2 regions of the Pantoea sp. S18 genome follow, and region 2 is predicted to be linked to the other one. Evidence: riboswitches for the same ligand, from Rfam matches in the RefSeq annotation. Region 2 holds a riboswitch; the other holds the start of a gene.

Region 1 (4,555 bases), on a different replicon from region 2:
CGTGCGCCAGCAGAATGCCCTGCAGGCCATACGGTGAAAAGTGGTAGTCAAAGCCAATGGCCGCGCACAGTTGTGCCAGCCAGCCGCTGCGACCATACACGCTGAGCAAGCCAAACACCGCCACCAGCACCGGCAGCACCAGCGTCATGGCGCACAGGCGCAGCAACAGGTTGCGACCGGGAAAACGGCGGCGATAGAGCGCGCGGGCCAGCAAGATTGCGGGCAGCACCGAGAGCAACGCCGACAGCAGCGCCTGCTCAAACGAGAACAGCAGCACATGATGCAGATAACTGTCGTTGAGCAGCGCACGCCAGTCGGTGGCCGGCGCAACCATCACCAATGCGCCAAACGCCAGCAGCGCCACCGCGCACAGCAACAGCGCGATGGCGCTACCGGGAATTAACCAGCCGGGCATTAACGGCTAACGGCGCTTTGCCATGCGCTGATCCACGCGGCGCGATGGTCGGCCACTTCGGCTGGCGTGTATTGCAACGCCTTGGCGGGTACCTGCAGCGTTTGATAACCGGCTGGTAGATCGCTTTTGATCACCGGATACATCCAGTTGCCGGTGGGAATGGTCTGCTGGAAAGCCGGAGAAACCATAAACTGCATGAACTGCTGCGCCAGCTTGGGCTGTTTGCTGCTGGCGAGCTGCGCGGCAACTTCCACCTGCAAATAGTGGCCTTCGCTAAATTCGGCAGCGGCGTAGTTCTCTTTCTTCTCTTCGATAATGTGATAAGCCGGAGAAGTGGTGTAGCTCAACACCAGATCGCCTTCGCCCTTCAGGAACAGGCCGTAAGCTTCGCTCCAGCCTTTGGTGACGGTAACGGTTTTTTGTGCCAGCTTCTGCCACGCCTCAGGCGCGTTATCGCCATAGACTTTCTGCATCCACAGCAGCAGGCCAAGGCCCGGCGTGCTGGTGCGCGGATCTTCATAAATCACGCGCCATTTTTCCGGGCTTTCGACCAGTTCTTTCAGGCTTTTCGGCGGATTCTTCAGTTTGTTTTTATCGTAGACGAAGGCGAAGTAGCCATAATCGAACGGGATGAAGGTGTCGTTGTGCCAGCCATCTGGCAACGATAATGCTTTGGTATCAACGCTACTTTTGGCAAACAGCCCGGTTTTCTCCGCCGCCTGCACCAGATTGTTATCCAGCCCCAGCACCACATCAGCTTTGCTGTTTTTGCCTTCCATGCGCACACGATTGAGCAGCGATACGCCATCTTCCAGCGCTACGTACTTCAGTTCGCAGCCGCACTGCGCTTCAAAGGCTTTTTTTACCGCTGGACCGGGGCCCCAATCGGCAGAGAACGAATCGTAGGTGTAAACGGTGAGAACCGGTTTGGCAGCGAAAGCCGGTGCAGCAACCAGCAGCAACACAGGCAGAACTTTGTTTAACACTTTGCGCTCCTTGAGGAGAAGATAAGTTGAGTCGCAAAGGATCTGAGGAGTGAGGCATCTCAAATCCCTACGCCGGTATTAGCCGGATCAGGTTCGACGGGTTTCTCTCAGCCCTGATTTCAAGGCACCCCGTTGAGAACGGCTCATTCTAGACATTTATATGACAGCGCGAAAGGATCACAGCTCCGGCGGCGCAAACCAGGCTGATTTGAAGTCAAACCAGCCGAGCGTATTGAGGCGCACGCCGCGCATACTGCGCTGTCCTTCCAGCAGCAGCCAGTGATGGAACAGCGGATGCAGATAATCGCTGTCGATCAGCTGTTTGCTCCATTCCGCCAACGGTAAATCCTTCTGCCGCCAGAGTGCGGCATCGGCTTGCCAGTCAATGGGGATGCAGTGATGCATCAACGGCAGCTCAAACAGTTGGGCGAACAGCGCGTACTCGAGCGGCAAGGTAAAGTTGACGCTGCCGAGCCAGATGTCACTTTCACCTTCGCCCTCGAACCACTCTTCGTAGCTCACAACGCGGGTGATCAGCTCAACACCTTGCTGCGCCAGCAGCGGTCGCAGCGCGTTGGCGATACCTTCATGCTCAACGTGATGGCTGTACCAGCTCAGCGTCAGTTGGGTTAAACCTGCTGGCTTGTCGGCGGGCGTGAGATCGCGGCGATGGTGCCAGCGTGGCAGCAAGCCATAAGCGGGGAACCAGTAACGCTGATAGCCGACGCCAGCATGATTCAATAAGGCGATCGGATTAAACAGATAACTCACCCAACGGCGGAAATGCGCATCGCGGCCCAATGCGGAGCGCTGATCGTAAAGCAAGAAGTAGCAGCCTTCTTCCAGACGGCTCTCTTCCGATTTTTCATCGGCGGTTTCGCCTTGCAGTTTGACTCCGGCGTACACCAGTTCATCGCTGATCTCCGGCAGCACCCAAATTGACACATCGTCAATCAGCGCGCGATAGCCAAAGTAATCATCGAAAGCGGCGATCTTCAGCTGCGTTTGCTGATTGCGCACCACGCTGTACGGGCCGGTGCCAATCGGCTGGCGGGCAAACTGACGCAGCGTTGGCCATTCGCGCGGCAGAATCATCGCGCTGACGCTGGCCAGCAGCCACGGCAACCAATCATCCGGCTGGCTCAGATGGATATCCAGCGTCCAGGGCGCGGGCGAATCCAGTTTACTGATGTGAGAAAACAGCGGCTGGCTGCGCACGCGTTCCAGCGAAGCAATCACATCCTCCATTTCCAGTTCACGACCATGATGAAAACGGATCGCCGGGCGCAGGAAGAAGCGCCACTGCAGCGGCGAGGTTTGCTGCCAGTGATGGGCGATATCGGGTTCGATTTCCCCCTTTTCCTCATTTATGCGCATCAGGCCGTTGAAAATTTGTCGCGCCAGATGGGTTTCTGAGCGGCGCAGCGGCGAACCTGGCAGCAGATTGGGCAGCGGACGGTAATAGAGCACGCGCAGAATGTGTTTACCCTGACGGAAGCTGCGGCCTAAATGTGCCGCGATCATCTGGCGCACCTGATTTTTATCGCCAACCAGTTGCACTAACTGTTCGATGCGATCCTGCTCAAGTAGATCCTCAGCACGCTGCTGCTGAAGCGCCAGGCCGGTATAGCAGAAACTCAGCATCGAGCGCTTGCCGCGCCCCGCTTCCGCCTGCCAAATCAGCCAGCCTTCACTCTGCATGGCGTTAAGCAGGTTACGCATATGCCGGCGCGAGCAGTGCAGCAGATCGGCCAGCTCGTTGAGCGTGGTTTCCTGATCCTGCCCCTGACAGCTTTGCCATAAGCGGATGAATTGCTGCTGCAAACGTGATGAGGACATAAAAGGGGAACTCCTTGTCAGAATCGCTCAGTTTTTCCTGCCTCATATTAGAGGCATACTGCCCGGCAATGGAAGAGCGGGAGGCATTCAGCAATGAATGGCGCTCTGCCAGCGGTTCCGCCGACGTGGAACCTCTTTCTGAGTAGGGTGCATTTTCACCGCCAGCAGCGCTTTATCTGCTGGCTTTTTTCGTTTTGCTGTAGAATCTTCTACCCTCATTTCTCTACCTTTTTTATTCGCAAAGGGATTTCTGCATGAAATCGCTGTTAACGCGTCAACGTCGCATCAATCCGGTCTATCTCTCATTTATGGCAGTGTCGTTTATGACCGGCGTGGCTGGTGCGCTGCAGGCGCCGACGCTGAGCCTGTTTCTGACGCGTGAAGTGCAGGTAAGTCCGTTCTGGGTCGGCTTGTTCTTTACCATCAATGCGATCGCCGGGATTGTGATTAGCCTGCTGATGGCGAAACGCTCCGATAACCAGGGCGATCGCCGCAACCTGATTCTGTTTTGCTGCCTGATGGCGACGCTGAATGCGCTGCTGTTTGCCTTTAATCGCCACTATTTAACGCTGGTGACGCTGGGCGTGTTTTTGTCGGCGCTGGCCAGCGTGTCGATTCCGCAGGTGTTTGCGCTCGCGCGCGAATATGCCGATCAGTCGGCGCGTGAAGTGGTGATGTTCAGCTCGGTGATGCGTGCGCAGCTGTCGCTGGCGTGGGTGATTGGGCCGCCGCTGTCGTTTGCGCTGGCGCTCAACTACGGCTTTGTGACGCTGTTTTGCGTGGCGGCGGGGATTTTCCTGCTGAGCATGCTGCTGATCTGGCGTACCTTGCCGTCGGTGCCGCGCGTGGTGGCATCGCCTGAAGAGGTGCTGACGCAGCTGAGCCCGTGGAAAGACAGCCAGGTGCGGTTGCTGTTTATCGCCTCCGTCACCATGTGGGCGTGCAACACCATGTATATCATTGATATGCCGCTGTATATCAGCTCTACGCTTGGCCTACCGGAGAAGCTGGCGGGATTGCTGATGGGCACTGCCGCCGGGCTAGAGATTCCAATCATGCTGCTGGCCGGGCATTACGCGCGGCGCACCGGCAAACGCAAACTGATGCTGCTGGCGCTGGTGGCGGCGATTGTGTTTTATCTCGGATTGGTGATGTTCCAGTCGCGTACTGCATTGATGGTACTGCAACTATTCAACGCTGCCTTTATCGGCATCATCGCAGGGATTGGCATGTTGTGGTTCCAGGATTTAATGCCGGGCCGCGCGGGTGCGGCGACGACATTGTTCACCACCTCGATTTCCACCGGCATGATTAT
Region 2 (4,555 bases):
TATAAAAGAGTTTTATGGGGCCAGAATTTAAATTCCAACTCTTTATGTTCAGAAAGGTAGATAAGTTATGAGCGGAGATTAATTCCAGTGCTTAAAGGATATGATATGACGCAGTTTGTTGAACTGATTGATTTAGCCGTAACCTTTCCCGCTTTACGTTTCGATCTGAAATATGCCACGGCGGATAACATCGCAGGCTATGCCATTTACCAGGAGACCAAAGCGCTGCTGCATCCGGCCGCCGCCGAGGCACTGGCAAAAAGCATTGAGATTGCCCGGCTGGCGGGATTCAGTTTGTTGGTACTCGATGCCTATCGGCCGCAGCAAGCGCAGTGGCACTTGTGGGATGCCTGTCCGGATAAAGATTATGTGGTGCCGCCCGCGCAGGGTTCGAATCACAGTCGCGGTGTGGCGATTGATTTGACGTTACTTGATGCACAAGGCCAGCCGCTGGATATGGGCACCGCCTTTGATGCGATGGAAGTGGAATCGCATCCCTATCATCCGAATGTCCCCGCCGAAGCACAACGTAATCGCCTGCTACTGAACGCAATTATGTTTGGCGGCGGTTTTGTCGCCATGCCAACCGAATGGTGGCACTTTGAGCTGCCTAATGCGAAAAGCTATTCATTACTTGATGAGCAGTTTGGCTGCGTTGTGCGTTGAATGGTGTGGTTGTCATGCCTACCAATATTCGGGTTTCACCGCAGGTTTTTTATGCGTCGCAACCCGAACAGGAAACTGGCATGCATCAAGCTCTTCATTGGTGATCGTTCTGCGTATCCAGTGACTATGATTTTGCAGTGAACCCGGAACACCACGTACGTTGCCTTGGCGGTGCGGCAAAATTATCCCGATGCGAACTTCGGGATAATCTTCGCGAATAGCCTTGAGTGCTGGCGTCATGTCGGTGTCAGCCGATACTAATACCAGCTGCGCGATCCTCTCTTCTATTGGCAACTTCTGCTGTTTAGCAAACAAGCGATACATACTGATGGCAATATTCACGTCGGTTTCTTTTTCTTCCAGCTCCCAGATATCTACCTTATCCAGACGTGATGCTGGCACGTTTTTACTGATAAAACGTGGAGCCCGAGTGTGCTCAAGTCGATGACGTCCGGTGAAGATATTTATTCCGGTCGTTTTCAGCGCGCGAATATAAGTATCCTGAGCGTGTCGGGATTCAATGCCGCGTGTGGCGAGGTGGGGAATAACCGAGGCGGTATAATAATTTACTGTTTCAATTATGGCAGCCGGATCCTGTACCCGGCATATATGCGACAGCAGCAATGACAAGTTGAGCCATTTATAAGGCGTACCTGCAAGGAGTCCATAAAATACATTGTATCCATCAATAAATATTGCAGTACGCACTCTTATCCTTCCTTAAGATACGAAAAAACCGGCCTAAGCCGGTTTTTTCACCCTAACGGCCAGCGAACTGAATCGCTGCGTACAGGGTTGAGTTGTGTGGCTAACTTATCAGCATTACTGGCTAAACTCAAGTTGCTCAAGGGGAAATCTAAGCCATGAATATTATAAATTTAGGCGCTACTTTCGGTTCCAGTAATAGTGCTGCAGTATTTAACTTTGAATAATCGGGAGATATGCGAATGGTCTTGCTTCAGATTAATGGTAATTCTAATAAAAAGTAACGAGTGCAAATGATATTTTAAAATATCCAGTAACCTGAATTATTAATCTAAATAACTACCGCAACTGACTATCTTTACTTCCACGGCGGTTATAACCGCTGATCGCCGCCTGTTTTTTATCGATCTTGCTCTGGCAATTCACGCAGTAACGCACGCCAGCTAATGCCGCGCGACGCGCTTCCGGGATCGGTTCGCCGCACTCGTCGCAAAACTCGGCACTTTCACCGTGGCCGAGATTCTCGCGCGCGCGGGCCACCGCGTCATCGACCGTGGCATCAATTTGTTTGTGCACTGCACCGTCTTCTGACCAACCGCCAGCCATACTTCACCTCCACAAATACTAATGCCCAAAGTATAAGACATGGCGTGATGAATGCCGGACAAGCCAGAATTTAACAAGGTTGACACATCATCGCGCGCCATCCTAGACTGCGGCTTGTTCCAAGGGGTGCTCTGTTAAGGGGCTGAGATTCTACCGGCTGACGTGTATGCGTTGGCAACGTAGTGACCCTCCGAACCTGATCCGGCTAATACCGGCGTAGGGATGCGGAACCGCAGGGCGATATTGCGCCCTGATTCCCTCTTTGTGCTTTGTAGCGGACAGTTCGCGCTCTTCAGGCGGTGCTTGAGAGTTTCTGCGCAATCGCAAAGGTGGCGACGTACATGAACGAAACACACATCATCCAGGCTCTGCTGATATTCCTGCAGCATGAAGAGGCCTCAGACGACGATTTCAACCAGCTGGCCCTCGAAATCTTCGCTTATCAGTTCGCACACAACCAACCTTATCGCCGCTTCGCCATCCAGCGCGGACGCACGCCGCTGACGGTGAAAAGCTGGCGCAACATTCCCGCCATCCCGATTAACGCCTTCAAAGATCTGACGCTCAGCTGCCGTCCCATCGACCAGATTGCCGAGATCTTCATGACCAGTGGCACCACCGGCACGGTAAAAGGGTGCAGCTACCATCCGACGCTGGAAGTGTGGAAGAAATCGATGCTACTCAACTTCCGCCGTCGCTTTATGGCGGGCAGCGAACGCATCCGCATGGGCATTTTGTTCCCGGATACCGTGGCGATGCCGAACTCGTCGCTGGCGACCTATCTCGATTTGGCGATGCAGGAGTGTGGCACGCCAGACAGCGAAGTAATGGTGGGCGAGCATGGCCTCGATATCGATCGCCTGTTTAGTGCGCTCGAGCAGGCCGAAGCCAGCGGTGAACCTTATGCGCTGCTGGGTGCCAGCTACAGCTTCGTGCCTCTGCTGGATGAAATGCAGCGCCAGCAACGCCGCTTCGCGCTGCCTGCCGGCAGTCGCATTCTCGATACCGGCGGTTTTAAAGGCCAGTCGCGCGAGATTGGCGCAGAGGAATTCTACGCTTCGCTCTCTCACGCCTTCGGCATCCCGCGCTCACACTGCATCAACATGTACGGCATGACGGAAATCAGCACGCAGTTTTACGATGCGGGCAATGAGCGCTGCCCGCCAGTGAAATCCGGGCCGCACTGGATCCGCACGCGCGTGGTCAATCCGCTTACCGGCGATGATGTGCCGGACGGCGAGGTTGGCGTGCTGGTGCATCATGATCTGGCACATTTCAACTCGGTTTCTGCCTTGTTAACCGAAGACGCGGGCGTGATGGTGCCCGGCGGATTCCATCTGCTGGGACGCGCGACCGGTGCTGATGCCAAAGGCTGTTCGCTGACCATGGAAGCGTTTCTCGCCAGCGCGCAGGCACCGCTGTGAAAGAAGTTGCCGGACATTTGCCGGGCCTTTCCGCTGACGAAGTGCAGTGGCACACGCTGAGCTTCAATCATCACGGCGAGCTCCTTGATGTTAGCGTTCCGCAACTTAATGACCAGCAGATCACGGCGCTCGCGGCGCGCATTCGCACCAACGCCCGCGCTTATCTTCATCAGCTAAGCGTGGCGCAGATCATCGCCATCATTGATGAAGCGGTAGCGCGACTGCTCGATCGCCATCATCCACTGCGCATCAAAGCCGAAAAGATGCTGCCTATCGTCACCGGTTACGACGCCGACATGGTGCGGCTTGGCCTCACCGGCTACCTGAAAACCTTTCGTCAGCCGCAGCTGAAGCGCTTTCTGGCGGAGGATTTCGCCGATCCGCAGATGCTCGACGATTTCCAGCCGCGCCCTAAAGGCGGCTTCGCGCGCGCGTTTGGCCCGCAACTGTTGATGCATATCTGGGCGGGCAACGTGCCGGGTTTGCCGCTGTGGAGTTTGATCTGTGGTCTGCTGGTCAAGGCGGGCACCATCGGCAAACTGCCGGGTAATGAGCCGCTGATGGCAAGCTGGTTCGCGCAGTTGCTGGCGGAAATCGATCCAAAACTCGGCGAGTGCATCGCGGTGGTGTGGTGGAAAGGCGGCGATGCGCAAACCGAGTCAACATGGCTGCACCAGCCCGATACGCTGGTGGCTTATGGCGGAAACCCAACGCTGGCGGCCATTCAACAGCGTTTGCCGGTTACCACGCGCTTTCTGCCGCACGGCCACAAAATCAGTTTCGGAATGGTGGCGCGTTCGGCGCTGAATGCTCGGCAGGGCGCGGAACTGGCTCGCCGCGTGGCGTATGACGTGATGCGTTACGATCAGGCAGGCTGCTACTCGCCACAAATGCTATTTGTCGAGCGCGGCGGCAAGGTGTCGCCGGATGAGTTCGCCAGCTATATCGCCCATGAACTCGCTGCGCTGGCGTACAAACATCCGCGCCGTCCGCTGGCTAATGATGAGATGAACAGCATTGCCGCGTGGCGTAATGGCGAGGAGATACGTGCGCTGGGCGGCGATCGTACGCTTTACGGCGAGGCGTCAGACCGTTGGGCGGTGGTGAGTGTTGATCATGCAGAACCTTTATCGCCTGCTGCGCTGGGCCGCACC

The links. A riboswitch is a leader RNA that binds a small molecule or an ion and turns the genes downstream of it on or off. The one in region 2 is predicted to bind thiamine pyrophosphate.
Region 1: another riboswitch for thiamine pyrophosphate. It lies ahead of thiB (thiamine ABC transporter substrate binding subunit); the one in region 2 lies ahead of VIJ98_RS20540 (long-chain fatty acid--CoA ligase).

Annotation. Positions count from the first base shown of each region.
Region 1 covers NZ_CP142688.1:734,308-738,862, forward strand. The annotation lists gene thiP (thiamine/thiamine pyrophosphate ABC transporter permease ThiP) at 1-415, opposite strand, end outside; gene thiB (thiamine ABC transporter substrate binding subunit) at 415-1,401, opposite strand; TPP riboswitch at 1,448-1,543, opposite strand; gene sgrR (HTH-type transcriptional regulator SgrR) at 1,579-3,240, opposite strand; gene VIJ98_RS03305 (MFS transporter) at 3,495-4,555, shown strand, end outside.
Region 2 covers NZ_CP142689.1:117,496-122,050, forward strand. The annotation lists gene ddpX (D-alanyl-D-alanine dipeptidase) at 106-666, shown strand; gene VIJ98_RS20530 (NYN domain-containing protein) at 685-1,374, opposite strand; gene VIJ98_RS20535 (DksA/TraR family C4-type zinc finger protein) at 1,711-1,977, opposite strand; TPP riboswitch at 2,090-2,217, shown strand; gene VIJ98_RS20540 (long-chain fatty acid--CoA ligase) at 2,319-3,401, shown strand; gene VIJ98_RS20545 (acyl-CoA reductase) at 3,398-4,555, shown strand, end outside.